Regions from separate parts of the Bradyrhizobium sp. SZCCHNR1093 genome, predicted to be linked through region 1. Evidence: riboswitches for the same ligand, from Rfam matches in the RefSeq annotation. Region 1 holds a riboswitch; the other holds the start of a gene.

The links. Region 1 has a riboswitch for cobalamin ahead of QX070_RS24710 (HupE/UreJ family protein). Riboswitches for the same ligand answer to the same signal wherever they lie in the genome.
Region 2: it holds a riboswitch for cobalamin, as region 1 does, so the genes downstream of both, QX070_RS10725 (TonB-dependent receptor domain-containing protein) here and QX070_RS24710 (HupE/UreJ family protein) in region 1, are expected to answer to the same signal.

Annotation. Positions count from the first base shown of each region.
Region 1 covers NZ_JAUHJJ010000009.1:40,916-55,386, forward strand. The annotation lists gene cobW (cobalamin biosynthesis protein CobW) at 1-423, opposite strand, end outside; gene QX070_RS24705 (DUF1636 domain-containing protein) at 443-838, opposite strand; gene QX070_RS24710 (HupE/UreJ family protein) at 842-1,474, opposite strand; cobalamin riboswitch at 1,593-1,786, opposite strand; gene cobU (bifunctional adenosylcobinamide kinase/adenosylcobinamide-phosphate guanylyltransferase) at 1,822-2,358, shown strand; gene cobO (cob(I)yrinic acid a,c-diamide adenosyltransferase) at 2,375-2,983, shown strand; gene QX070_RS24725 (cobyric acid synthase) at 2,988-4,481, shown strand; gene cbiB (adenosylcobinamide-phosphate synthase CbiB) at 4,468-5,439, opposite strand; gene cobD (threonine-phosphate decarboxylase CobD) at 5,472-6,503, shown strand; gene cobS (adenosylcobinamide-GDP ribazoletransferase) at 6,500-7,219, opposite strand; gene QX070_RS24745 (histidine phosphatase family protein) at 7,216-7,809, opposite strand; gene cobT (nicotinate-nucleotide--dimethylbenzimidazole phosphoribosyltransferase) at 7,809-8,864, opposite strand; gene QX070_RS24755 (Orn/Lys/Arg decarboxylase N-terminal domain-containing protein) at 9,008-11,365, shown strand; gene QX070_RS24760 (GNAT family N-acetyltransferase) at 11,374-11,946, shown strand; gene QX070_RS24765 (hypothetical protein) at 11,955-12,167, opposite strand; gene QX070_RS24770 (hypothetical protein) at 12,437-12,565, opposite strand; gene QX070_RS24775 (hydroxyacid dehydrogenase) at 12,599-13,648, opposite strand; gene QX070_RS24780 (thiamine pyrophosphate-binding protein) at 13,808-14,359, shown strand; gene QX070_RS24785 (thiamine pyrophosphate-dependent enzyme) at 14,356-14,471, shown strand, end outside.
Region 2 covers NZ_JAUHJJ010000002.1:1,096,292-1,110,762, forward strand. The annotation lists gene QX070_RS10675 (hypothetical protein) at 30-293, opposite strand; gene serB (phosphoserine phosphatase SerB) at 856-1,746, opposite strand; gene miaA (tRNA (adenosine(37)-N6)-dimethylallyltransferase MiaA) at 1,750-2,667, shown strand; gene QX070_RS10690 (acetolactate synthase 3 large subunit) at 3,188-4,957, shown strand; gene QX070_RS10695 (threonine dehydratase) at 5,182-6,165, shown strand; gene ilvN (acetolactate synthase small subunit) at 6,341-6,883, shown strand; gene QX070_RS10705 (class I SAM-dependent methyltransferase) at 6,887-7,576, shown strand; gene QX070_RS10710 (LysE family translocator) at 7,806-8,411, shown strand; gene ilvC (ketol-acid reductoisomerase) at 8,562-9,581, shown strand; gene QX070_RS10720 (hypothetical protein) at 9,664-10,242, opposite strand; gene QX070_RS10725 (TonB-dependent receptor domain-containing protein) at 10,313-12,394, opposite strand; cobalamin riboswitch at 12,490-12,708, opposite strand; gene QX070_RS10730 (DUF2336 domain-containing protein) at 12,993-14,105, opposite strand.

The sequences.
Region 1 (14,471 bases):
GACCACCGCCGGGCCGTCGATGACCGCCACCACACCGTCGACGGTGGCGCGCGTCGCGATCTCCGGCCAGTTGAAGGCCTGCACCAGCGGCTTCGGCAGCGCGAGCCCCGAGGTCTCGATCACGATATGCTCGGGCGGCTCCTTCTGATCCAGCAGGCTCCTGAGCGCCGGCACGAAATCATCGGCAACGGTGCAGCACAGGCAGCCGTTCGACAGCTCGACGATGCGATCCTCCGGACAGTCCGGCACGCCGCAGCCTTTCAGGATGTCGCCGTCGATGCCGACATCGCCGAACTCGTTGACGATGATGGCGAGCCGGCGGCCATTCGCGGTCTCGATCAGGTTGCGCACCAGCGTGGTCTTGCCGGCGCCGAGGAAACCGGTGACGATGGTGCAAGGCGTCTTGGCGAACGACTTCGTCATGGCGATACGATCTCTCGTTTCAGCGTGGTGCTGACAGCGCGGGAACGCGCGCAACGGTGTTCTTGCGGATGTATTCGGGACGCTCGCGCCAGGCCGGCAGGCCGGCGTCATGGCGCTGATGCAGCTGCGCGAATGTCAGCACATCCTGAACATGCAGATCCGGATCGAGCGCGCCGAGCACGTAGGTCCATTTGCCCGGCGCCGTCACTGCAACCGTGCACGCACGATTGCAGTTGGACAGGCACTCGACGCCGACCACGGCGACACCGGCGCGCTGCGCGGTCGGCAACGTCTCGATCGCGGCGAGCAGACGGGCTCCGGCCCGCGGCTGATCAGGCGGCGTAGGTTCCGTCGCCTGCGAACGGCAGGTGACGCAGACGAACAGCGTCGTCTCACCAGTCTCCGATGCGGTCATCAATCAGCCGATCACGCCGGCCGCCGTCGCCGCGGCGACCCCACCCACCAGCACGATGGCAGCGCCCGCGAGCCGCAGCGCCAGCGGCGCAGCCGCCTTGGCCTTCGCCGACAGCAGCCTGGTGCCGAGGAACGCGCCGGCGGCGATGAGGGTCTGGATCACGAGCAGACCGACGAGATAGGCCCCGAGCGGGGTGTTCTCTGCCCCAACGATCGATTCACCCAGCGCATATCCATGGACGAGGCCGGTCACGGCGAACAGGCCGGCGACGGGCAGCACGCCGAAACCGCCACGCATCACCACCACCAGCCCAACCACGACGGTGGTCAGGCCGACCAGCAGCTCGGCAGCCGGGATGTTGGCCTTGGCCACATGAAGGCCGACGCCCGCGATCATCGCTGTGGTGAAGGCGAGCACCGGCGCGAAGCCGCGGCCCAGAAGCGCTGCAACGATGCCCGCACCGACGATGGCGGCCAGATGGTCGATTCCGATCACAGGATGGCCGAGGCCGGACAGCAGGCCCTGCGCAAACGTCTGCGGCAGTTTGCCATCCATCATGTGATGCGCGAAGGCGGGATCGGCGGCGAGCAGCACCAGGCTCGCGGCTGCAAAGGTCGTGGTACGGGTCAACTTCATGGCCGTCTCCGTCGCTTGCCGGCTCCCCAGAGGACCGGACGATGCGCTGCATCCGACGGCATCCCGCCCATCCCGGCGGGATCAGAACCAGCATCGCGACTCCCCGCGCGACGGGTCGGCCAACAGCAATGTCGACGGCAGGTCTCCTGGCTCTCGGGTCACCGCATGAAGCCACCTTCCCGGTTTCCCAGTGGTGCTTTGGCCTCACACTCGCCGATTACAGTTGCGGGGGCAGCCACGGCCTTGGGTCAAGAACCCGCACCGTGTTCCCTAAATCTCTCCTTTCGGAGAACCGTCATCTGTTAGATACGGGTCGCGCCAAAGCCCGTCAATCGGAATCGTCCCCCATGGTCCCCGCCCGCCCGCATCCCGCCCTGCCGCGCCTCACCCTGGTGCTCGGCGGCGCGCGCTCCGGCAAGAGCCGCCATGCAGAGGCGCTCGTGACCGCCCTTCCCGCACCTTGGACCTATGTTGCGACCGCGCAGGCGTTCGACGATGAGATGAAGGACCGAATCGCGCAGCACAAAGCGCGCCGCACCGAGGGATGGCAGACGTTGGAGACCACGCATGATCTTGCAGGCCTGGTCCGTGCACGGGCAAATTCGAGCGCGCCGATGCTGATCGATTGCCTGACGCTGTGGCTCAGCAATGTGATGCTCGCCGACATGAACGTTCCGGCACGATGCGCCGAGCTGATCGAGGCGTTCAGGGACGCGCCTGGCCCCATCGTGGCCGTGTCCAACGAAGTCGGACTCGGCATCGTGCCGGACAATGCGCTTGCCCGCGCCTTCCGTGATGCGCAGGGGCGACTGAACCAGGACGTCGCGGCCTTAGCGGATCGCGTGATCCTGATGGCGGCCGGCCTGCCGCTGACATTGAAGTAACGGGAAGGACATGCCGATGACCGAAAGCGCCGACGATTCACGCCACAAGGCGAAGATGGAGAACCGCAAGGCGGTGCAGGATGCCGAGGTCGCCTCGAAGACCGTCGAAAAGGGCCTGCTGATCGTTCACACCGGCAAGGGCAAGGGCAAATCGACGGCGGCCTGGGGCCTGATGCTGCGCGCACTCGGCCGCGGTTTTCGCATCGGCGTCGTGCAGTTCGGCAAGGGCGCGTGGGAAACCGGCGAGCGCAAGGCGATCGAGCGGTTCGGCGACCAGGTGTCGTGGCACACGCTCGGCGAAGGCTTTACGTGGGAGACGCAAGATCGCGCGCGCGACATCGCCGCGGCCGAACGTGCCTGGGCGAAGGCAAAGGAGCTGATGGCGGATCCGTCGATCCGGTTGCTCGTCCTCGATGAGCTCAACATCGCGCTGCGCTATGATCACCTTGATATCGCAGACGTCGTCGCCACGCTCGCAGGGCGCCGTCCCGATCTGCACGTCGTCGTCACCGGGCGCAACGCCAAGCCGGAGCTGATCGAGGCCGCCGATCTCGTCACCGAGATGAACCTCGTGAAGCATCACTTCGCAGCCGGCGTGAAGGCGCAGGAAGGCATCGAGTACTAGGCTCATGAGCGCGCGCGCCATCATGTTCCAGGGCACCGGCTCCGACGTCGGCAAATCGCTGATCGTCGCGGGGCTCGCGCGCGCGCTGACATTGCGCGGCCTCAAGGTGGCGCCGTTCAAGCCGCAGAACATGTCGAACAACGCCGCCGTCACCGCTGATGGCGGCGAGATCGGCCGTGCCCAGGCGCTGCAGGCGCGCGCGGCGCGGCGGCCGACGACCGTGCACATGAACCCGGTGCTGCTGAAGCCGCAGAGTGAGATCGGGTCGCAGGTCGTGGTCCAGGGTCGCGTCATCGGCAACGCCAAGGCATCCGCCTATCAGGCGATGAAGCCGCAACTGATGGCGGCCGTGCTCGACAGCTTTCACCACCTCGCCGCTGAGGCCGACATCGTGCTGGTGGAAGGCGCAGGCTCGGCGTCCGAGATCAACCTGCGCGCCGGCGACATCGCCAACATGGGCTTCGCACAGGCCACCCAGATCCCGGTGGTGCTGATCGGCGACATCGACCGCGGCGGCGTCATTGCCAGCCTGGTCGGCACCAAGACGGTGGTCGCACCCGACGATGCCGCGCGCGTGGCGGGTTTCCTCGTCAACAAGTTCCGCGGCGACCCCGCCTTGTTTGCATCGGGCATGAACGAGATCGCGCAGCGGACGGGGTGGACGTCGCTCGGGCTCATTCCGTATTTCTCGGATGCGTGCCGTCTGCCTGCGGAGGATGTGCTCGGCCTCGCTGAACGCGGATCGTCCGGAGGACACCGACCGAAGGTCGTCATCCTCGCCTACCCGCGCATCTCCAATTTCGACGAGTTCGATCCGTTGCGGCTGGAAGATGGAATCGATCTGCAGTTTTTGCGGCCTGGCACGCCGATCCCCGGCGACGCATCGATCGTGATCCTGCCGGGCTCGAAGGCCACGATTGCCGATCTCGCCGCCTTGCGTGAAGTCGGCTGGGACATCGATCTTATCGCGCATCTGCGCCGCGGCGGCCGCGTGCTCGGCATCTGCGGCGGCTATCAGATGCTGGGGCGTGTGATCAGCGATCCCGATGGGCACGAGGGCACGCCCGAGTCCGTCGCGGGACTTGGCCTGCTCGACGTCGAAACGACATTGACCGATGACAAGGCGTTGCGCGAGGTCCAGGGCACGCTGACGCACGATAAGCTCTCGTTCCGCGGCTACGAGATGCACATCGGCCACACGGAGGGACGGGCGACACAGCGCCCCTTCCTGACCTTCTCCGATGGCCGGCGCGATGGCGCCATCGCGCCTGATGGCCTGGTAGCCGGCTGCTACGTGCATGGCCTGTTCGCCGACGACGGCCTGCGCAGCCATTGGCTGCGCAGCCTCGGCGCGACGACCAGCGGCCTCTCCTATGAGATCGATGTGGACACGACGTTGGATGCACTCGCGGCGCATCTCGAGCGCTACGTTGACGTGGACCGTATCCTTGCATTGGCGAGCAAGCCCGCGCCGCCCGTGGCGGCTACAGGATCCTGACCAGGACGAGTCCTGCGACGACCAGGGCCTGAACCAGACAGGCCAGCCGATACAGCCGCAAGGCCTGCCGGATGTCGGACGCGTCGAGATCGGCGCGCCCGTCGCCCATCCAGGCATCGGTGACCAGATGGCCGTGATAGACGCGCGGCCCCGCCAGGCTCAGTCCGAGCGCACCGGCCATCGCCGCTTCCGGCCAGCCGGCATTGGGCGAACGATGCTTCGACGCATCACGTGCAACGGCTCGCAGCGCGGCCGGGGCCGAGGCGCTCGGGATGCAGGCCGCAGCGGCTGCAATCCACAGCGCAGACAGGCGCGAGGCCGGCAGGTTGACGAGATCGTCGAGCCGCGCTGCCGCCCAGCCAAACGCGCGGTGACGGTCCGAGAGATGACCGATCATGCTGTCGGCGGTGTTGAGAGCCTTGTAGATCAGGATGCCCGGCAGCCCGCCGACGACGAGCCAGAACACGGGCGCGACGACGCCATCGGAGAAATTCTCAGCCAGGCTCTCGATCGCGGCCCGCGCAACGCCGGCTTCATCCAGCCGCTCGGGATCGCGGCCGACGATCATCGCTACGGCTCTGCGGCCGCCTTCGAGCCCCTCCTGCTCCAGTCCCTCCGCGACCGCTGCGACATGCGTGTCGAGACTGCGCTGGGCCAGCAGGCTGCTTGCCGCCACACCAAGGATGATCGTTGCGGCCGGCTCGCCCACGACCGCCTGCGTGACCCATGCTGCGGCGAGGCCGACGGTCATCATGCCGGCCACGAGCAGACAGACGAGCCCGACGCCGCGGGCTCGTCGCGCGGCAAAGCCGTCTCCTGCCCCGTTCCAGCGGCGGTCCCCCCATGCTATCAGCGCGCCCATCCACATCACGGGATGGCCGATCCGCTGCACCAGGACCTGGGGATAACCGACCGCCGCCTCGATGAGCAGCGCCGTGAGCGCGAGAGAGACGAACATCGATCTCCGCTGAAGGAGCTGAAGGAAAAGACATGGACGACAGAGCGACTAGCACGCGCGCGAACCAGCCGGAAGCGATCCTTCATGGCGGCGATCTCGCTGCGATCAGCCGTCGCTACCCGGACGCGCCGCGGCCGTGGATCGATCTGTCGACCGGCATCAATCCCGTAGCCTACCCGGTGCCGACCATCCCGCCCGCAAGTTGGGCGCGTTTGCCGGCCCAAGCCGAAGACGACGCGCTACACACAGCGGCCGCTGCGCGCTATGGCGTGGCGCAGCCCGAGATGATCGTTGCCGCGCCCGGCACGCAGGCGCTGTTGCAGATCCTGCCGCGGCTGCGCCCACGCTCGAGGGTTGCCGTGCTCGCCCCGACCTACGAGGAGCATGCGCTGTGCTGGCGCCGCTGTGGGCATCGCGTCGGTCTGGTCGATGATGTCGATGCGCTCGCCGATGCTGATGTTGCCGTCGTCGTGAATCCCAACAATCCCACCGGCCGCCTGCTGCCCCGCGATGTGCTGGTCGGATTGGCCGCGACCTTGCGCCGGCGCGACGGCCTGCTGATCGTCGACGAAGCATTCATCGATCTTTGTCCCGCCGACGCCAGCCTCGCAGCCGACCTGCCGCCGGCGACGATCGTGCTGCGCTCGTTCGGCAAGACCTACGGCCTTGCCGGCGTCCGCCTCGGTTTCGCGATCGGCTCCGCTGACGTCGTCCGCCGACTCCGCGACGAGCTCGGGCCTTGGGCCGTATCCGGACCTGCGCTCGCGATCGGAACGACGGCCTTGGCCGACGCTGCTTGGCTGGAGCAGACACGCGCGCGGCTGGCGAACGACTGTCAGCGCATCGACGATCTTCTGAGCAAGGCCGGCTGCGCGGTCATCGGCGGCACGCCGCTGTTCAGGCTGATCACATCGCCGAACGCGCCTGACATCGCCGAGCGGCTCGCCCGGCACGGCATCCACGTCCGGCGCTTTCCGGCTCAGCCGAGCTGGCTGCGCTTCGGCCTGCCGGGCAATGCGTCCGAGTGGCACCGGCTGGCGCCGGCGCTCGGCGATGCCTTCTAACCGAGCACGCAGGCGGCAAGCAGCAGCGTTTCCGTGACCTCGATGCTGGCGCCATGGCAATCGCCGGTGATGCCGCCGAGCCGCCATTGCCAGTAGAACGCGACCGCCGGAACGAGACCAATCGCAACCAGCGTCGGTACCGCGCCGGCGAGCGCACCGATCGCGAGTCCGCCGCCCCAGGCGACGATGACGTTCCAGCCGACGCTGTTGGAGATGCTCGCCCCCAGCCCCGGCTTCAGCGAAAGCAGCGTCTTGTTGCACACCAGCGTTCCCCAGCGCGCCCAGGCCGGGATCAGCACGAGCGCCCAGGCCGTCGGCCCCGTCGCCAGCTCGGCGATCAGCACCAGCTTCGCGGCGATCTGCAGGGATATCGCGACGACAGCGAAGCTGCCGGCGTGGGGATCGCCAAGCACGGCGATGAAGCGCTCCGGCTTGCCATGCGAGGCGCCGAACGCATCGGCGACGTCGCCGAGCCCATCGAGATGCAGCGCGCCGGTGATCCCGATCCAGGCGACCAGCACGGTCAGCGCGACGATCCACGGATCGGCATCATGAAAAAGGCGGGCGACCAGCGCCAGACAGGCGCCAATCACCAGTCCGGCTGCCGGAAACCAGACCGACGCCCGCGCCAGATCGTCCGGTCGTAACTCAGCGACCCGCGGTGTCGGCAGCCGTGTCAGGAATTGCAATGCGATCCAGAATTCACGAAGCATCATGGCTGGATGATCTCGACGATTTCGCCCCAAGGTACACCATCATCGCCCTGCCCGGCTTCGAGCGTGATCCGCGTACCAGGGCGAATGCGTAAGCTCCACAGCTGGTGCAGCGGCCAGCCGAGCAGATGCGAGAGCGCTGCGCGTATGGCGCCGCCATGGGTCACCACGAGAACCGGCGCAGGCTCGGGCCGGACAAGGATACGATGTGTCGCGCGCGCCACTCGCGCCTGCAAATCGGACCAGCTCTCACCGCCCGGCACCCGGACCTCAGCATCGGCATGGAAGGTGTCGAGCAAGGCTTCGCCTCCGGGCTCCGCGGCGATGTCGCGATGCGTCCGCCCGTCCCAGCGTCCGAAATCGAGCTCGCTCCAATCCGCATCGATGTCCAGCGCACAGTTGGTCTGCCGGGCATAATCCTCCGCTGCCGCACGTGCGCGCGCCAACGGCGAGCTGACGACGCTGTGCCAGATCAGGCTCCGCGTCTGCCGCCGGAATTGATCCCAGCCGAGGTCGCTGAGCGGCGGGTCGGTACGGCCGTCGAGATAGCCGTCCCGTCCTGTCGTCCCGTGCCGCAGCAGATCGATCCGCATCAGGACTTGGCTCCCGAGACGGCGGCCTCCGCAAAGGTGGCCATGCCCCCGTGGAGCACACAGGCCAGCCGGATGATCGGCAGCGCAGTGGCGGCGCCCGAGGCCTCGCCAAGCCGCAGATCGAGGTCGATCAGCGGACGGGCACCGAGCGCGTCGAGCACGATGGCGTGGCCGCGCTCGGCCGAGCGATGCGAGAACAGCAGCCACGGACGGCAGGAGGGATTGAGGCGGACGGCGACCAGCGCCGCGACAGAGACGATGAAGCCGTCGACCAGCACCGGCCAGCGCCGCTGCGCGGCGGCGACGATCGCGCCGGCCATCGCAATGATCTCGAAGCCGCCGACGGCAGCCAGGACGTCCGCGACGGCCGCTCCCGCCGTGAGCCCGTATCGCCCCAACGCATCGGCAATCACCGCAGCCTTCCTGGCCCGTCCGTCGGCGTCGAGCCCGGTGCCGCTGCCGACGATGTCCGCGGGCGCGCATGACAGCAGCGCGGCGGCAATCGCTGCCGCCGATGTCGTGTTGCCGATCCCCATCTCGCCGAAGATCACGAGTTGCGGCGCGTGATCGTCCTGCCGCACCACCGCGCGCCGTCCGGCTTCGGCCGCGAACGCAACCTCCTCCAGCGTCAGCGCCGCCTCGGTGCTGAAGTCGCGCGTGCCGCGCCGCGGCTTGTCGACGACCACGCCGGGCACCGGCTCGCTCGCCAGCGTGCCGACGTCGACCACCTCCAGCGGACAGCCGAGGCTGCGCGACAGCACCGAAATCGCCGCACCGCCGCGGGCGAAGTTGTGAAGCATCTGGACCGTGACTTCGGGCGGATAGGCCGAGACCCCGCGCGCCGCGATGCCGTGGTCGCCTGCGAACAGCACCACCGGCACCCGGTCGGCCCCTGGACGTTCCGACGCCTGCAGCGCGGCCAGATCGACCGCCACCTGCTCCAACCGCCCAAGGGCGCCAAACGGCTTGGTCAACTGGGCCTGGCGTTCCAGCGCTGCCTGCCGATGGAGCTCGGACGGGGCCACACAATCAAGGCTGATCCATTCGGGAAGCACCACGGATCCTTTCAGCATCACTCGGGTTCGGGACGATTGCCACTGCGAGGCGACCGAGACAAGCTCCGTGAGGCGCCCTATTGTCATCGAAGCGTCATCGAACGTGACGACAGGTGGCTGCCCACCCAGCCCGAAAGACTGTCATGGAATACTTCCGCCGCTTCACCTTCCTGTTCGCCGCGCCCGTGTTCGAGACCGACGACCTTGCGGGGCTCCGCTTCAACCAGATCATCGAGGAGATCCAGCGCTCGGGCTTCGAGGTGGTGCGCGCCCGCAAGCTGGAGGACGCCGAGATCGCCGTGCAGACGGATGCCGCGATCGGCTGCATGGTCGTCGATTGGGGCAAGAAGGGCCTGGAAGGCAAGACGGCGTCGCTGATCAACCTGATGCGCCGTCGCGGACTGGACTTCCCGATCATCCTCCTGATCCGCCGCAAGCGGTTCGAGGATCTGCCGGTCGAGGTGCTCGACTTCATCGACGGATACGTCTTCCTGTCGGAGGAGACTCCAGCCTTCATCGCCAAGAACCTGGTCAGCCGGCTGAAGCAATATGCCGAGACACTGAAGACGCCATTCTTCGGCGCGCTGGTCGACTATGCCGAGGAAGGCAACCAGCTCTGGACCTGCCCCGGGCACAATGGCGGCGTGTTCTATAGCCGCAGCCCGATCGGCCGGGTCTTCGTCGAGCATCTCGGCGAGGCCGTGTTCCGCGACGATCTCGACAATTCCGTGCTCGATCTCGGCGATCTCCTGACCCATGAGGGGCCGGCGCTGCGCGCGCAGAAGGAAGCCGCGCAGATCTTCGGCGCCGAGAAGACCTATTTCGTCCTCAACGGTACCTCGACCTCCAACAAGGTCGTGCTCGGGGCCCTGGTCACCGACGGCGACCTCGTGCTGTTCGATCGCAACAACCACAAGGCCGCTCATCACGGCGCACTGCTGATTTCGGGCGGCGTCCCGATCTACATCCCAACGGTTCGCAACCCCTGGGGCCTGATCGGCCCGATGCGCTGGGATCTGCTGGACGAAGAGCATCTGCGACAGCAGATCCGCGACAACCCGCTGGTCAAGGACCCCGACGCCTGGCGCAAGGAGCGGCCGTTCCGCGTCGCGGTGGTCGAGGAGTGCACCTATGACGGCACGATCCACAGCGCCGAGATGATCCTGAAGCGGATCGGGCATCTCTGCGACTACATCATGTTCGACGAGGCCTGGGCGGGCTTCATGAAATTCCACCCGCTCTACGCCGGCCGCTTCGCCATGGGCCTCGGCGAGCTCGGACCCGACGCCCCCGGCATCATCGCCACGCAATCGACCCACAAGCAGCTCGCGAGCTTCTCCCAGGCCTCGCAGATCCACGTCAAGGACCGCCACATCAAGGGCCAGCGGCGGCGGGTCGAGCATCGCCGCTTCAACGAAAGCTTCATGCAGCACGCCTCGACCTCGCCGTTCTATCCGCTGTTCGCCTCGCTGGACGTCGGCGCGCAGATGATGAAGGGCCGCTCCGGCGAGGTGCTGTGGGACGACACGATCCGACTCGGAATCGAATTGCGCAAGAAGATCAGGACGATGCGCCGGGAATTCGAGGAGAAGGAGAAGGATCCGGCGCGGCGCTGGTTCTTCGAGCCGTTCGTGCCGGACCGGGTGTCGATCCCCGATGCGGCCAATCCCGGGGCTAGCCATGACGTGGCCTGGGAGGCGATTTCGACCGACCAGCTCGCGACCGATACCGCGCTGTGGCAGCTCACGCCGGGCGCGGCCTGGCACGGCTTTCCGGATCTCGCCCCCGGCTTCGCAATGACCGATCCGAACAAGCTGACCCTGCTGACCCCGGGCTTCGATCGCGCCACCGGCGGCTATGCCGATCACGGCATCCCGGCTCCGATCGTCGCGCAATATCTGCGCGAGAACCGCATCGTGGCGGAGAAGAACGATCTCAACTCGCTACTGTTCCTGCTGACGCCGGGGGTCGAGGCGAGCAAGGCGGGAACCCTGATCAGCGGCCTGGTCGCCTTCAAGCGGCTCCACGATGACAACGTGCTTCTGGAGGACGCCATTCCGGAGTTCACCCGCAAGCGCTTTGCGCGTTACGGCAAGCTGCGGCTGCGCGACCTCTGCGCCGAGATGCACCGCTTCTACCGCGAAGCCGAGGTGAGCGCGCTGCAGGCGAAACAGTTTCAGCCGCAGCACATGCCGGAGATCGCGATGTCGCCACGCGAGGCGGCGCGTGCGCTGATGCGCAACGAGGTCGACTACCTGCCGATCGATCGCATCTCCGACCGCATTGCGACGACCCCCTTCGTGGTCTATCCGCCGGGCATCGCCACCATCGTTCCGGGCGAGCGGCTATCCGACCGCGCCAAGCCGATGATCGATTACCTCAAGATGTTCGAGCGGGCGTTCAACACCTATCCCGGCTTCGACGTCGAGATCCAGGGGCTGTACAAGGAGATCGACGAAGCTGGCCGGATCCGGCTCCATACCTATGTCTGCGCAGAGTAATTCGAACCATGGACAGCGCGATCACGGCTCGCGACACCGAGCCGCCGGTCCTCGTCAGGCCATCACGCGACGAGGATGTCGAGGCCATGCTCTCGATCTACCGGCGGCATGTCCGCCGCGGGGTCGAGGACAGCGCCGCCGGTTCCGGGGCGCCCGAGCCGGACGACCTCAAGCAGCGGCGCAAGAATCTGCGAAATCATCGGCTGCCACATCTTGTCGCGACATTCCGCGGCGAAGTCGTGGGCTATGCCTATGTCGTCTTGTTCAGGAAGCGGCCGGCCTACCGGTTCGCGGTCAAGCATTCGATCTATGTCCACCATGAGCATCTCGGCCGTGGTGTCGGCGGGCTGCTGATGCAGGCGCTGATCGATGCATCCGCCGCGGCCGGATATCGCCAGATGATCGGCTATATCGACGCCGATAATGTCGCCTCGCTCGGCATTCATGAGCGCTTCGGGTTCGTCAGGGTGGGGCTGCTGCCGGGAGTAGCCTACCGTTTCGGCCGCTGGTGCGACACAGTGATGGTGCAGCGCTCGCTTGGCCCCGGAGCCAGCGACGCACCGGCTGGGATGGACCGCTGAGCCGCAGGTCAGGACGGAAAGTCGGCCGCCTTCACCTCAATGCGGTCGGCATGCAGCGACCAGTCGCGCACCTCCTGCTGTTTACAGAACCTGGACTTTGCGATTTCTGCGGCTTCGCCTTCGCTGTCGGCCTCAACCTCCAACGTGCTCTGGCATATCTCGCACTGGCGGCCATTCTCGCCCAGCACGTCCTTCATGAAATGGATGACATAGCGCGACATGCAACCTCCTGCCTCTCACGCAGTGCTCGAAGGTGATGTTACCGCGCTTCTCCTCCCGCTGTTCACCGATATCAAGCGGCCGATGCAAATATTTGACGCAGCGGTGGAACCGGCGCTCAGGCGCCCACCGAAGGCAGGCTCGCGGCGGCGATCGCGACGAACTCCGAGACGGCGCGACGGACGCGGCCGTGGGTCGACTTCAGGATGGCGTTCAACCGGCGCATCGGACCAATTTCCCTTCCGCGCCGAGCGAAAAACGTGGCCTAAGCTCATGGCGCCCCTGGAAAAATGATCAGCCACCACTGGGCTGTCGAGACGGCTCCGAAAATAGCAATGTCCGCTTCGCCGAAGCCGCCCTGGAGAGAAGATTTATTGCTGCGTCGCAGCTTGCGACGCATGAAATCTTCTCCCCGCAATCTCTTCTCTTCTGGCTACGAGGGCGTCACTCCGAACGCCTCGCGGAAACGAGCGCTGTAGCGCGGCCAGGCCTCGGGGTTGATCAGGCGCGGCGGACGCCCGCCGTCAAGCGCGTCGAGCAGCTGCTCGGCTGCGATCCGACCCATGTTCTGTCGCGCCTCCCGCGTCACGCCGGCGGTGTGCGGGCTCGCCAGCACGTTGTCGAGCTGCAGCAGCGGATGGTCCGGCGGCGGCGGCTCCTTGGCCCAGACGTCGAGCCCGGCGCCGGCGATGCGCTTTTCGCTGAGCGCGGCGAACAGCGCCTCCTCGTCATGGATGAAGCCGCGGGCGGTGGTGACGAAATAGGCGCTAGGCTGCATCAGCGCGAACTCGCGGGCACCGATCATGCCGCGGCTTTCCTTCGTCAGCGGGCAGTTGATCGAGACGAAATCTGAGCGCCGCATCAGGTCATCGAGTTCCACCTTCTCCGCGCCGCGTGCGGCGATCTCATCGGACGAGAGATACGGATCATAGGCCAGCACCGTCATGCCGAGGATGCCGCGGCACAGCTCGGCCACCCGGCGGCCGACATTGCCAAGCCCGACGATGCCGATCGTCCGCCCCTGCACCTCGTTGCCGATCAGATCGTTGCGGTTGACGTCGCGCTCCCGGCGCAGCCGGCGGTCGGACTGGATGATGCGCTTCGACAGGGTCAGCATCATGCCGAGCGTGTGCTCCGCCACCGAATGGGCGTTGCCGCCGGACTGATTCACGACGAGGACGCCGGCTTCGGTGCAGGCGTCGACGTCGACCGGGTCGTATCCGGCCCCGTTGCTGGACACGACGAGGAGGTTTGGGGCGCGGCGCAGCAGGTCTGCATCGACGTGGAAGCGCGGCGCGAGCTCGTCGCGGGCCGCCCCGATCTGGTAGGCGTGAGCCGCCGCGAGGATCGCCGCCGTCTCGGCCTCGGAGCTCTCGTTCTCCAGCCGGTCGAGCCGGACGTCGGGGCGCGCGGCGAGCAGCTCGCTGAAGATCGGGTGGGCCAGGTATTTGACGTAGAAGACGCGCTTGGAATTCGCGGCCATGAACAGCCGACCTCCTGGCTTCTTGGTTCTTGATTTCGGACTTGAAAGGCGGATGCCTGACCGGCCGGGCCGGCATGTTGACAATCGTTCCGGTGCCGTCAAGCTCAGCGCCAAGCCCCGTGCGCCGGGCCCCCATCAGGAACGACCGGAGGAACAGCAATGGCCGCCGATGCCGATGCGGCGCGATCAGCAACCGCTGTGCCGAATTGGCACGAGATCGTGCTGCAGACGTTCAAGCACAACGCCGTCGACCTCATCCCCTACGTTCCCGACCGGGTGCTGACGCCGCTGATCCAGAACCTGCACGACGATCCGTTCTTCACGACCTTTGCGACGGCGCGCGAGGAGGAAGCGGTCGGCATTCTCGCTGGGGCCTGGATGGGCGGCCGGCGCGGCGCGCTGTTGATGCAGACCTCGGGCTTCGCCACGCTCGCCAACGTGCTGGCCTCGCTGATCGTGCCCTGCCAGATCCCGCTGATCATGATCGTGTCCGAGCGCGGCACGCTGGGCGAGTTCAATGTCGGCCAGGCGCTGGTGTGCCGGACCATGCGGCCGGTGCTCGATGCACTGGCCATGGAGCACCACACCATGACGCGGCTCGACGAGCTCGAATTCGTCGTCGACCGCTCGATCAAGCAGGCGGTGGCGACCCAGGCGCCGGTGGCGCTCATCCTCTCGCCTTTGCTCACCGGCGGAAAGGTGTTCGCATGAGCGCCCCTCACAGCAACACCAAGATCATGAACCGCTACGACCTCACCTGCCGTCTGGTCGCGAAGCTCAAGCACGAGGAAGCCGTCATCGGCGGCATCGGCAACACCAATTT
Region 2 (14,471 bases), on a different contig from region 1:
CCTATGTGACGATGGGTTGCTCGCGTCGCTCAGTTGCGAACGCTGCCCACGGTGGTCGGAGCGACGAGAGCGGCGCTGCGACGGTGCTGGGCGAGCACGGCGAGCTGGTGCGGGGAGGCGGCGCTGTCCGCGGCGATGGTCTGCTGCGCGGCGGATGCACCGACGACAGAAAGCTGGTGCGGGGTGGCCGGCAGCGCGCCGACTTCGTAGCTCGGCAGCTCACCGGCGACAGCCGCGCCGGTCAGCAGCGCGAGGGCAAGAAGAGAGCCGGGAATGATGTGCTTGATGGTCATCGGGAGGTCCTTTTGTGACGATGATCGATTGCATCGCGTGCAATCGCTTTCGTTTCCTTGGACACTCCCTAGCCTTGTCAGCTTTATATGCGCTGCAGCATGATTTGACAATTCATCGATTGGTGATGCGGTTAAGACGACGCTGCGCGCCCCGCCTTGATGCGGAGGGCGAATGATCTGATCTGCGATCTGAGATGAGATTGGAATGAAGTTACGTGCGAGTGCATAGGATTGAAATAAAATCCTAATGATGTGCTGATCAGGCTTTTCGTAACGGCTTTGCTTGCGGTGGCGATTCGTATACGGCGTCCGATTGCGATCGCCGAGCGTTCGCAAGACTTTGATCAAATGTCACGCGCAGCAGGCTGCGCTGATCGCGAAGCGACGACGCAATCCAGAGCCTTGCGTCCGACTCTGGATTGCTTCGCTGCGCCGCTGCGCTCGCAATGACGGCCTGGCGGCTGCCCATGAATGCGTCCTCTCTCACAACAAGGGGAGAGGGCGCCGTATTGCGCTTCGCTTGCACGCGTCGTTTGACATCCGCGCCACGGCGGCGGCCCTGTCAGTCGACGAACTGATCGCGCGTGTAGCCTTGCGCATAGAGCAGGGCGGTGAGGTCGCCGTGGTCGATGCGGGCCGAGGCGGCGGCCGAGACCGCGGGCTTGGCGTGATAGGCGACGCCGAGGCCGGCCGCCTCGATCATGCCGAGGTCGTTGGCGCCGTCGCCGACCGCTAGGGTGTCGATCTCGTCGAGATCGAACGACTCGCGCAGCTCGATCAGGGTGGCGAGCTTGGCGTCGCGGCCGATGATCGGCTCGCGCACCTCGCCGGTGAGCTTGCCGCCATCGATGACGAGCTCATTGGCGCGGTTCTCCTGGAAGCCGATCTTGGCCGCGATGGCGCTGGTGAACAGCGTGAAGCCGCCGGAGATCAGGCAGGTATAGGCGCCGTGTGCGCGCATGGTCATCACCAGATGACGGCCGCCCGGCGTCAGCTTGATGCGTTTGGTCAGGACCTCGTCGACGACGCTCACCGGCAGGTCCTTCAGCAATGCGACGCGTTCGCGCAACGCCGGCTCGAACGCGATCTCGCCGCGCATGGCGCGCTCGGTAATGGCGGCGACACGCGGCTTCAGCCCGGCGAAGTCGGCGAGCTCGTCGATGCATTCCTGGCCGATCATGGTGCTATCCATGTCGGCGAGAAAAAGCTTCTTGCGCCGGACGGCTTCGGGCTGCACGACGATGTCGATCGGCATGTCGCCGCGCAGGTCGCGCAGGCGCGCCTCGAGCTTGTGGACCTCGCCGTCGTGGGCGAAGGGGATGTCGATCGCGACCTCGTCGAACAGCCAGCGCGGCGTGCCCGGCGAGGGCAGCACGGCCAGGAAGGCCTCCACGATCGTGGTATCAAGCGCGGGATCGGCGGGATTGCAGATGAAGGTGGCGACGAGAGACATCAGGTGACTTTGCCAGGGATCAACAAAGCCGTGCTTATCGCAGGGCCGACCGCCAGCGGCAAGTCGGCGCTGGCGATGGAACTTGCGCAAAAAGCGGGCGGGGTCGTCATCAACACCGATTCCATGCAGGTTTACCGTGACCTGAGAATCCTGACGGCGCGGCCAACACCTGACGACGAGGCTGATGTGCCGCACCGGCTCTACGGCCACGTCGATGCATCCGTGAACTACTCGGCCGGCCACTATGTCCGGGATGCCGCGGTCGTTCTTGCCGAGGTGCACGCGGCCGGGCGGCTCCCGATTTTCATCGGCGGCACCGGGCTGTACTTCAAAGCGCTGACACGGGGATTGGCGGCGGTCCCGCCCGTCCCTGACGACGTCCGAGACGCGGTGCGCCTGCGGCTCGACCGCGACGGGGTCGAGGCGCTGCATGCCGAGCTGGCGCGGCGCGATCCGGCGGCGGGCGCGCGGCTGAACGTGCGCGACCGCACCCGCGTCGCCCGCGCGCTGGAGGTGATCGAAGCCACCGGTCGGCCATTGGCCGAGTGGCATGCCGAGACCACCCCGCCGCTGTTGCCGGCGGGCAGCTATCGGGCGCTGTTCATCGCGCCGGAGCGCGAGACGCTCTATGCGCGGATCGACGCGAGGTTCGATCTGATGCTGGATCGCGGCGCGCTGGAGGAGGTTGAACAGCTGGCGGCCCGCGGGCTCGATCCGCTGCTTCCGGCCATGAAGGCGCACGGCGTGCCGGCGCTGATCCGTTACCTCAGAGGGGAGATCTCGCGGGAGGAGGCGGCCGTCATCGGCAAGGCCGACACCCGCCACTATGCCAAGCGGCAGTTCACCTGGTTTCGGCATCAGCTGCCGGAGTTTGAGTGGATGAGTCCAGAGGCGGCACGAGGGTGGGTGGCCTCGCTCTAGGAAGATCGTCATTCCGGGACATCGCGAAGCGATGGGCCCGGAATCCATAACCACGATCGTGAGTATGGATTCCGGGCTCGCCCTCCGGGCGCCCCGGAATGACGACCTCGTTGGGTGATGGAGCTCGTCCTCTCACCACAGCGGATCGCCCTGTCTTGAGAGCGCCGGCCAAATTACCGCTCGCCGAACGGAAAATTCCGCGTTAACATTCCAAAATCGCGCTGACGAGACGGCTTTGCCTTGACATTGGGGCATCGCTGGCTATGTTTCGCGCAACCTTTGGGAAGCTCGCTCGGCATCATGCGCAACTTTATTTCCATCCTCCTTATCGCCGTCGTACCCAGGCGCACCGCCGGGGATGGCTAGCGGCCATCCAAATTCCGAGCGGTGCGCAGGGCCTTCCAGGGCCCTTTTTTATTGCCTGGAAGCCAGCGATCCGACCGAAACGACCCTGACCCAAGTGACCAAAACCGACCGACCAAGACGACAAGCCGCTGACAGAAGCGATCCGGAGCCTGCCATGACCGACAAGAGCCACGATCCGAACCAGATGACCGGCGCCGCGATGATCGTGCGCGCGCTCATCGACCACGGCGTGCAGCACCTCTTCGGCTATCCCGGCGGCGCGGTGCTTCCGATCTATGACGAGATCTTCCAGCAGAGCGAGGTCGAGCACATCCTGGTCCGCCACGAGCAGGGCGCCGGCCATGCTGCCGAGGGCTATGCCCGCTCGACCGGCAAGCCCGGCGTGGTGCTGGTGACCTCCGGCCCAGGCGCCACGAACATGGTGACCCCGCTGGCGGATGCGCTGATGGATTCGATTCCCCTGGTCTGCATCACCGGCCAGGTGCCGACGCATCTGATCGGCAACGACGCGTTCCAGGAGTGCGACACGGTCGGCATCACCCGGCCCTGCACCAAGCACAATTGGCTGGTCCGCAACGTCAACGATCTCGCCAAGGTGCTGCACGAGGCATTCTACGTCGCGACCACGGGCCGTCCGGGTCCGGTCGTCGTCGACGTGCCGAAGGACGTGCAGTTCGCGACCGGAACCTATCATCCGCCGCGCAAGTCCGACGTGCACATCTCCTACGCCCCGCGCGTCAAGGGCGATGCGACGCAGATCCGCAAGGCGGTGGCGCTGCTGGCCGGCGCCAAGCGGCCGGTGATCTATTCCGGTGGCGGCGTCATCAATGCGGGGACCGAGGCCTCGAAGCTGTTGCGCGAGCTGGTCGAGGTCACGGGCTTCCCGATCACCTCGACCCTGATGGGGCTGGGTGCCTATCCGGCGTCGGGCACCAACTGGCTCGGCATGCTCGGCATGCACGGCACCTACGAGGCCAACATGACGATGCATGATTGCGACGTCATGCTGTGCGTCGGCGCGCGCTTCGACGACCGCATCACCGGCCGCACCGACGCGTTCTCGCCGAACTCGAAGAAGATCCACATCGACATCGATCCGTCCTCGATCAACAAGAACATCCGCGTCGACGTGCCGATCATCGGCGATTGCGGCGACGTGCTCGCCGACATCCTGCAGGTGTTCAGGGCCGAGGCGAAGAAGCCCGACATCAAGGCGTGGTGGCAGCAGATCGCCACCTGGCGCGCGCGCAACTCGCTCGCCTTCAAGCCGAACCGCGACGTCATCATGCCGCAACATGCGATCCAGCGGCTGTTCGAGCTGACGCGCGGGCGCGACACCTACATCACCACCGAGGTCGGCCAGCATCAGATGTGGGCGGCGCAGTTCTACGGCTTCGAGGAGCCGCACCGCTGGATGACCTCGGGCGGTCTCGGCACCATGGGCTACGGCCTGCCGGCCGCGATCGGCGTGCAGGTGGCGCATCCCGACAGCCTCGTCATCGACATCGGCGGCGACGCCTCGGTGCAGATGACGATGCAGGAGATGTCGACGGCCGTGCAGTACGAGCTGCCGGTCAAGATCTTCATCCTCAACAACCAGTACATGGGCATGGTGCGGCAGTGGCAGCAGCTCCTGCACGGCAACCGGCTGTCGCATTCCTACTCGGAGGCGCTGCCGGACTTCGTCAAGCTTGCCGAGGCCTATGGCGGCGTCGGCCTGCAGGTGTCTAAGCCCGGCGATCTCGACGGCGCGATCAAGGAGATGATCTCGGTCAAGAAGCCGGTGCTGTTCGACTGCCGCGTCGCGGCGCTGGAGAACTGCTTCCCGATGATTCCGTCCGGCAAGGCGCACAACGAGATGATCCTGCCCGCGGAAGCGTCCGATCCGGCCGCGGCGTTCGCCGGCGGCAAGGCGCTGGTGTGAGGACTGATCGTGAGGGCGATGCCAACCCAACACTCCGCTGTCATCGCCCGGCTTGCCGCCTTCGCTAAAGCTTCGGCGCGCCCTGAACGCGCGGCCTCGTCGAAGCCTTGGCGAAGACGGGACCGGGCGATCCAGTACGCCGCGGCAGCCGTGGCTCTCACGACTGCTGGTGGGTACTGGATGCCCACTTTCACGGGCATGACAGTCGTTATGAGGAGGTGGCCGTGTTCACACTAGCCGAGCTCGAAGCCGCCCACGCCATCGTCGCGGCCGCGGTGCCGGCGACGCCGGCGCATGCGTGGCCGCTGCTGGCGCAGCGGCTGGGGACGCATGTCGTCGTCAAGCACGAGAACCATACGCCGGCGGGCGCCTTCAAGGTGCGCGGCGGGCTGGTCTATGTCGACAACCTCAAGCGCACGCGGCCGGACGTCCGCGGCCTGATCACCGCGACGCGCGGCAATCATGGCCAGAGCGTCGCGTTTGCCGGCCGTCGCAACGGCCTGCCGGTGACGATCTACGTGCCGCGTGGCAATTCGGTCGAGAAGAACCGCGCCATGGCGGCGTTCGGCGCCGAGCTGATCGAGCACGGCAGCGACTTCCAGGAGGCGCGCGAGGAGGCTGGCCGCCACGCCGCGCGCGACGGCCTGCACATGGTGCCGTCGTTCCATCCCGATCTCGTGCGCGGCGTCGCCACCTACGCGCTGGAGCTGTTCCGCAGCGCGCCCGATCTCGACGTGCTCTACGTCTCGATCGGGCAGGGCTCGGGCATCTGCGGCTGCATCCTGGCGCGTGATCTCTTGGGCCTGAAGACCGAGATCGTCGGCGTGCAATCGACCGAGGCGCCGTCCTACGCGCTGTCGTTTGCGGCCCGCACCGTCGTGACGACCAACAGCGCCGATACGCACGCCGACGGCCTTGCCACCCGCAGTCCCGATGCCGATGCGCTGGCGATCATTCTCAAGGGGGCTTCGCGCATCGTGCAGGTCAGCGACGCCGAGATCGCCGAGGCCGTGCGCATTCTCTGGACCGACACCCACAATCTCGCCGAAGGCGCCGGCGCGGCACCGCTCGCAGGTGCGTTGCAGGAAAAGGGCAGGCTCGCCGGCAAGCGCGTCGGCCTGGTGCTCACGGGCGGCAACATCGATCTCGACCTGTTCAGACGCTGGGTGATGCCGGCGGCCGCTCATGCCGAAGCGGGGGCCGCATGAGGAGCTCGCAACTCGCCACAAACACCGCCGTCATGCCCGGGCTTGACCCGGGCATCCACGAACCGCGCGCTCGACGCTCGACGTGGATGGCCGGGAGCGCAGACAAGTCTACGCAGTCTGCGCAAGGCAGACTGCTATGCCCGGCCATCACGGCTGAAATCCTATGGGGACACCAATGAACCAGCCAGCATCGGCCTATTTCATGGAAGAGCGTCACGATCCGAACGAGACGCACACGCTTGCGGTGCTGGTCCAGAACGAGCCGGGCGTGCTCGCGCGCGTCATCGGCCTGTTCTCGGGCCGTGGCTACAACATCGAGAGCCTCACCGTCTCCGAGACCGAGAGCCAGAAGCATCTGTCGCGCATCACCATCGTGACGACCGGCACGCCGATGGTGATCCAGCAGATCAAGCACCAGCTCGACCGCATGATCCCGGTCTACCGCGTCGTCGACATGACGCTGACCAAGCGCGCGATCGAGCGCGAGCTCGCAATGGTCAAGGTGCGCGGCACCGGCGAGCCGCGCGTCGAGGCGCTGCGGCTGGCGGATGCGTTCCGCGCCCGGGTGATCGACGCCACCACGGAAAGCTTCGTGTTCGAGATCACAGGCAATACCGACAAGATCACGCAATTCATCGATCTGATGCGTCCGCTCGGCCTGGTGGAAGTCGCCAGGACCGGCATTGCGGCGATCGGGCGGGGATCGGAAGGGATGTGAGCCATGCTGGCGCGCGACTGGTACTACAACGAACGCAACCGGATCGGGCTCGACCATGCCGTGGCCTCGATCTATGGCTCGGGCGATGATGCCGACGAGCGCGCGCGCGCCGCTCTGACGATGCTCGGCGTCAAGCCGGGTTGGCGGGTGGCCGACATCGGCTGCGGCAACGGTGTGCTGGCGACCGAAGCGGCGCTGCTGGGCGCGGTGGTCGACGCCATCGACATCTCGCCGGCGATGCTGGCGCTGACCCGGATCTACAGCCGCGACCGCCGTACCGCGGTGCGGATGCATTCGGCGGGGCTGCTGTCGTTCGCCTATGAGGCTGCGACCTACGACCTGATCGCCAGCGAGTTCACGCTGCACCATCTGCCGGACTTCTGGAAGGCGGTGGCGCTGGCGCGGATCTTCGCGGCGCTGAAGCCCGGCGCGCAATTCTTCCTGCGCGACATCGTCTATGTCAGCATGCCCGATGGCGCCGAGCGCTCAGTCGAGCAGTGGGCGGATTTCAACATCAAGAACCACGACCTCGCTCGCGACAGCGTCATCACCCACATGCGTGACGAGAACTCGACCTTCGCCTGGGTGATGGAGCGCATGCTCGCCGAGGTCGGATTCGTGACCGTCTCCGCCGACTACCATGCGCCGATGCACGCCACCTACGTGCTGCAGAAGCCGGCGGGGCAGGGCTAGGCGCTGATGTTTTTGCGCGACGGTGAGGTGGGCACGCTGCCACCCTCCCCTGGAGGGGGAGGGGCGGCTCACATCGCGCGAAGCTGCGATGTGAGCCGGGGTGGGGTGATGCCTCCACGCCGGAGCCGTGTCTGCGGCCCACCCCACCCCGATCGCGCATTGCATGCGCGATCGACCCTCCCCCTCCAGGGGAGGGTGAAGAGTCGTCGTGCGGAGAGAACTCATTAGAATGTCCCAGCAGCTCCTCATCGCCTTCGTCACCTTCGCGTTCGTGATGGCGTTCACGCCTGGGCCGAACAACATCATGCTGCTGTCGTCGGGCGTGACCCATGGCTTCCGCCGCACGGTGCCGCACATGATGGGCGTCAGCTTCGGCTTCGCCTTCATGGTCGGGGCCGTCGGCTTCGGCCTCGCCACGGTGTTCATCTCCTATCCGGTGCTGCAGGAGGTGCTGAAATATCTTGGCGCCGCCTACCTGATCTATCTCGCCGTGGTGATCGCGTTCTCCGGATCGGCCAAGCCGGATGACGACACGACGCCGCGCGGCCCGATGTCGTTCTGGGGCGCGGCGCTGTTCCAGTGGGTCAACGCCAAGGGCTGGGTGATGGTGATCAGCACCATCACCGCCTATGCCGCGATCGCCAGCTTCCCTGCCAATGTCGCGCTGCAGGTCGGGATCAGCTTCGTGATGGCGATCGGCTCGACCATCACCTGGACCCTGTTCGGGACGGCGCTGCGGCCGCTGCTGAGTTCCGAACGCGCGGTGCGCGGCTTCAACATCCTGATGGCGGTGCTGCTGCTCGCCTCGCTCTATCCCGTCTTCATGGACGCATGAGGGAGGCGGCCGCCATGCGAGATCGGGGTTTCCAAGCAGGGCCAAAATGCTCTAGACACGGGCCGGATTTCGTCCGGGCGCAGCCGCCCGTGCCTCACCCAAGCGTCTGACTTTTCAGCCAATTCCGGCCATCTCAAAGAGGAAACGACAATGCGTGTCTACTACGATCGCGACGCCGATCTGAACCTGATCAAGGGCAAGAAGGTCGTCATCGTCGGCTACGGCAGCCAGGGCCACGCCCACGCGCTCAACCTGAAGGATTCCGGCGTCAAGGACGTCGCGATCGCGCTGCGCAAGGGCTCGGCTTCGGCCAAGAAGGCCGAGGGCGCCGGCTTCAAGGTGATGGAAGTCGCCGAGGCCGCCAAATGGGCCGACCTGGTGATGATGCTGACCCCGGACGAGCTGCAGGGCGACATCTATCGCGAGCACCTGCACGACAACATGAAGCAGGGCGCCGCGCTCGTGTTCGCCCACGGCCTCAACGTGCATTTCAACCTGCTCGACCCGCGCCCCGATCTCGACGTGCTGATGATCGCCCCGAAGGGCCCCGGCCACACCGTCCGCTCCGAATACCAGCGCGGCGGCGGCGTGCCGTGCCTGATCGCGATCGCCAAGGATTCCTCGGGCAACGCCCATGACCTCGGCCTGTCCTACGCCTCGGCGATCGGCGGCGGTCGCGCCGGCATCATCGAGACCACCTTCAAGGAAGAGTGCGAGACCGACCTGTTCGGCGAGCAGGCGGTGCTGTGCGGTGGCCTGGTCGAGCTGATCAAGGCCGGCTACGAGACCCTGACCGAGGCCGGCTACGCGCCGGAGATGGCCTATTTCGAGTGCCTCCATGAGGTGAAGCTGATCGTCGACCTGATCTATGAAGGCGGCATCGCCAACATGAACTACTCGATCTCCAACACCGCCGAATATGGCGAATACGTCACCGGCCCGCGCATCGTCACGGCCGAGACCAAGGCGGAGATGAAGAAGGTGCTCGGCGATATCCAGTCCGGCCGCTTCGCCCGCGACTGGATGCTGGAGAACAAGGTCAACCAGACCTCGTTCAAGGCGACCCGCGCCAAGCTCGCCCAGCATCCGATCGAGGAGGTCGGCGCCCGGCTGCGCGACATGATGCCCTGGATCAAGAAGGGCGCGCTGGTCGACAAGTCGAAGAACTGAGTTCGCGCAGGACCTGCTGAGAATTGAGAACGGCGGGCCGAGGCCCGCCGTTTTTGTTTGGTAGGTGAGTCCTTAGGCTGTTTCAGGACGTCGCGCGGCGTGAGGCCAGCGGCGCGAGCAGGCGGACGATCTCGCTGACAGCGACCAGGCCGACGAGCCAGGCGGCGCTGGTCAGGCCGAGGCGGGCGACGATCGGGAGCGTGAAGCTCGCGGCACCGCCGAGCGCGGGCGTGGCGGCCAGCAGCACCAGCTCATACGCCGTGTAGGCGCCCAGCAGGGCGGCGGCAAAGGCGAGCGGAGCCGGGCTTGCGCGCAGAGCCTGCAGCACGCCCCGGGCCGTGGCAGTGGCGCTGAGCGCGGCGGCGCCGATCATCGCGCCCCAGGCCAGCGTGTTGGCATCGACCGGATAGTGCAGGGCGCCGAAGCCGATGCCCTGGTTGACCAGCCAGGCGCCGAGCATCACCGGCAGCGCCGTGCGCAGCGGAAGCATGGCGGCCGCAATCACGGCGAAGGCCGCAAACGGCGTCGCGCAGGCGAACACGAAGCTCGCCAGCGCACAGGCGGTCGTCAGCAGCGCGAAACAAAACGCGGCTGCATGCCGCGGCGGGACGGGCGCGAGGCGAGCCTCGGAACCTGAGGGGGCGAGGACGTCGAGAGTCATGGAACATCTCCTGTTGTTGCAATTGTAGTCCAGTTTTGAGGTGGCTGTCAGCCGCTTCGGGAGGTCTGCATCACTGCACGCCGAAGCTCGCGAGCCGGATGCCGCCGAACACGCCGAAGCCGGGCGCCAGGAAGCCGGTCGGGTTCTGGGTGTGACGGTTGAACAGGTTATCGATCCGGCCAAACACCTTGACCTGGTCGGACAGCGCGTAGTCGCCGCGCAGGTTCACGAGCGCATAGCCGGGTGCGACGAGGCCGGTGGTCATGCCGTCGCGGCTGACATCGAGCCAGTCGCCGACCCGCAGCAAGGTGGCCGACAGGCTCAGCGCATCGATCGGCAGCCAGGTGGCGGTGGCGCTCCATTTCTCCTTCGGCCGGCGCAGCAATTGCTGGCCGGTAGCCGCGTCGACGGCGCGGGTGAAGGTGTAGTCCGCGCGCAGCGATATCCGATCGGTGAGCCGCGCCGTCACGAAGCTCTCGGTGCCTTCGGTGGTGGCGAGGCCGACATTGGCGTAGGAGGTGAAGGTCGCGTTGAAATTGATCAGGTTGGTGATGCTGTTGTGGAAGTAGGTCGTGCCGAAGCGGACGCGATCGTCGAACAGCGGCTGTTCGAAGCCGGCATCGTAGCCGGTGCTCTGCTCCGGCCGGAGGTTGGGATTGGCGAAGAAGTTGAACGCCGGAAAATCCTGGTGCAACTGGCTCAAGGTCGGTGCCTTGAAGCCGGTGCCGTAGCTCGCCTTCAGCTTGGTCTCGGTGACCGGCAGGATCACCGCCGGCGCGATCCGGTAGGTGCCATGGCCGCCGAACTGGTCGTTGACGTCGTTGCGCAGGCTCGCCACGACGAACCAGCGCTTCGCGAACTCGGTCTGCAGCTCGACGAAGCCGGCCTTGTTGCCGTTCTCGGCCGAAAGGTCGGTGGTCTTCAGCCGTTCGGTCTGCTGCTCCAGGCCGACGATCAGGTTGTTGCGCGGGGCGAGCTCGGTCACCGCGTGCCAGTCATATTTGATGCGCTCGCCGGTCGCGACCGCGGCGACGGGATTACCGGCCGTCAGATCGGACGACCAGTTGTTCACATAGTTGACGCCGAAGTAGTTCCTGATGCGGCCGCCGAGCAGCGACCATACGGCTTCCTCGCGCGTCGCCAGTTGATGGACGGTATGGTTGCTCTGGGCGGCGTCGGGAAAGCTGGGAAAGCCGCTGTCGCCGGTGAACAGCAGGGTGGCGTCAGTGTAGCGGACCACCGAATTGAGCGTCCAGGCCTCGTTGAGATCGACGCCGAGCTTGGACGAGGCGGTGACGTTGTCGTAGGCGTTGCCGATCGCCTTCTGCCCCGCAGGCAGCAATTGCCACGGGGTCACCGGAACGTCACCGACGTGCAGATGCGCGACGTTGACTGCGTAGTTGACATTGTCCTGAGAGCCGCTCAGCCCCGCGCTCTGGTTGAAGGTCTTGAACGAGCCGCTCTCGACCGAGGCGGTCGCCCGCGCCGGTCCGTCGCCCTTGCGCGTGATCACCGAGATGACGCCGCCGATGGCATCGGAGCCGTACAGCCCGCTCTGCGGCCCGCGCAGCACCTCGAGCTGTTGGATGTCGGCGGCGAGCAGATGCGCGAAATCGAACGCGCCGTTGCCGTTGGTGACGTCGCCTGCGTCGATGCCGTCGATGATGAGCTTGGTGTGGTTGGCATTGGTGCCGCGCATGAAGACGTTGGTCTGGCCGCCCGGGCCGCCGGCCTGCACGATGTTCAATCCGGGGACCGTGCTCAGGATGTCCGGCACGGTGCGGGCCTGCTGCGCGGCGATATCCTTGTCGGTCACCACGGTGATCGCATTCGCGACGTTGGCGACCGGCGTCACAACGCCGGTCGGGCTGACGGCGACGGGGGCGCTGGCCGGCACTGCCGGCTTTGCAGCCGGCGTCTGCCGTCGCGCGGCGTTGCGGGTTGGAGAACCGCCGGACACCGCCGGCCCTGCGGCAGCCGGCTGGCGCGGCGCGTCAACCTCGACCGGCGGCAAAAGGTTGGGGGAGGCGGATTGCTGCGCGGCTGTCGGGAAAGCACCGAGCAGCGCAAACGACACGAGGACGCAGAACGACGACAGAACGGCGCGATGCCGCCTGGCATGGGGAACGGGAGACACGAGTGACCTCGGCATGACGTCAGTGGCACGTCACCGCGAACGAGGTCTCACGCAGGCCTTTGCAGACCTGCCTGAAAACGATGCCAATAACGCCCCGACCGGCATCCTCGCGTGTGACCACGGCTGACGGCAGGTCTCCTGGCTCGCGGGTCATCACCTCCACGTCGCCTTCCCGGGACCGAGATTTCCCAGTGGCCTATGACGCGAGATTCGCCGCTTACAGTTGCGGGGGCAGCTGCGGCCTTCGATCACGTCTCTTGCGAGACGCATCCGGCACCGCATTCCCTTTTGAGCCCCGGTCGAGGGGCACCGTCACGATCACCGTAGGAGTGCGGGCGCACCAAAGTCAATCCGGCGCCCGGTGATCTCCTGGCGATAACGCTGGCCGGTCGGCTTGATGATGCCCGGCCGCCTGCGACAACCATAGCTGTCGTCCCCGCGTTCGCAGGGACCCATAGCCGCCGGCGGTCGTGTGGCGAAGGACGACGATCCAGACATTTTTCCGCCAATTCACATCACGCTGTATGGGTCCCTGCGTTCGCAGGGACGACAGCGGAGTATGAGGAGGCTCGCGAGTCGTTGCTGATGAGGATTGCGTCTTGTGAGCACCCGCTCACTTCTCGACCTTGTTGTGCACCATCCAGAATCGCAGCGTGCGCTGGGCGGTGTCGAGCGACAGGCGGCCGTAGTCGCGTTCCGCGAGCTTGAGCGTGTCGCTGTCGATGGCGTGCTTGATCGGCCGGTGGGTCAGGATTTTCGCCACCACCGACCAGGCCAGCCCGGCGGCACGGCAGGGGATCAGCACGATGTCGGTGCGCGGGCCCTCGAGCACCTTGGCCATCATCTCGGTCGGGACGTTGTTGAGCAGGCCGAGTGCGGCGGAAACCTCGCCGAACCGGCGGGTCTCGGCGAAGAAGGCGATGGCGGCATCGTTGAGCTCGTTCAGCCCCTTCATGCGCTTGACGGCCTCTTCGGCGAGCGTGAAGTCGCGGCCGACCAGGCCGCCGTCGCTGCGCGCAACGTCGGCGATCGCCTTGAGGATCTTCTTGATCTCCTGTTGCAACGCCGGCGGCGCCGAGGCCATCAGCTTGGCGCGCACGGCTTCGGTGGCGCGGCGCAGGAGGTCGCGCAGGTGCTTGGTAGGCAGATCGATGCGCAGCCCGATGATCTCGGACAATTCGTCGTCGTCCTCGGCATGCGCCATCATCCCGGAATAGCCGGTATCGGAGAAGCGCGCGGTCTGGTTGTTGGCGAGCTTGCGGATGACCCGGCGCTCGCCGCGGTCGACGATGATGTCGGTCACCGCCTCGGTCAGATGCGGACGGCTGGAGATCGCCATCAGGTGATCCTGGCCCTTGGTCGCCGCGACCTCGACCAGCGTATGCTCGGTCAGCCGGCTCGAGTGCATCAGCACGCTCTCGGCCACCGAGATTTCGTCGTCACGGGCGAGCTGCTGGATCAATTCGACGGGCGCGTAGTCGACCGGCGCGAGATGCTTGGAGAGCTCGGCCCGCGCGCGGGTCTCTACTCGCGAGACCAGCATGCACAGCACATTGTCGAACACCTTGATCTGGTCCTCGGTGAGGCGTTCGCCGTCATGCAGGAACAGATTGGTGACCTGGCGCAGCGTGTTGACGCGCTTCGCCGAGGGGCCGCTGCGGACGGCCTCTTCGAGCTCGGTGATGATGGAGTGTTCTGAAGGCGGGAGCTGTTCTGGCTGTGACACGATCGCGCTCGTTTGTCCGGATGGCCGGAGCGACAGCGACGCGCTTGTGATCCCGCTGCAAGGCTCTCGGCCGGAGCAGTTTTCGGCACGGGCGATAACAACGCGTTAGGGTCGGAGGACGTAGTACCCCGGAGAAACACGGATACGGAAAATTAAGGCGATACGCGTAGAGGGGGACGACGAGCTGGAGCGCGGTCTTCCGGAGATTCGCCGGACAGGCGATGGAATGAGGCCCGAACACCTCCCCGCGGACGCGGCGACGACAGGCCAGCGAAACGGAAAGGTTAATGATCTCATAATGTCACGGACCTTCCTTCATCCAGTTTGCTCGCTGCCCTCGATCTCACGTCAGCTGTCATCCTCCCA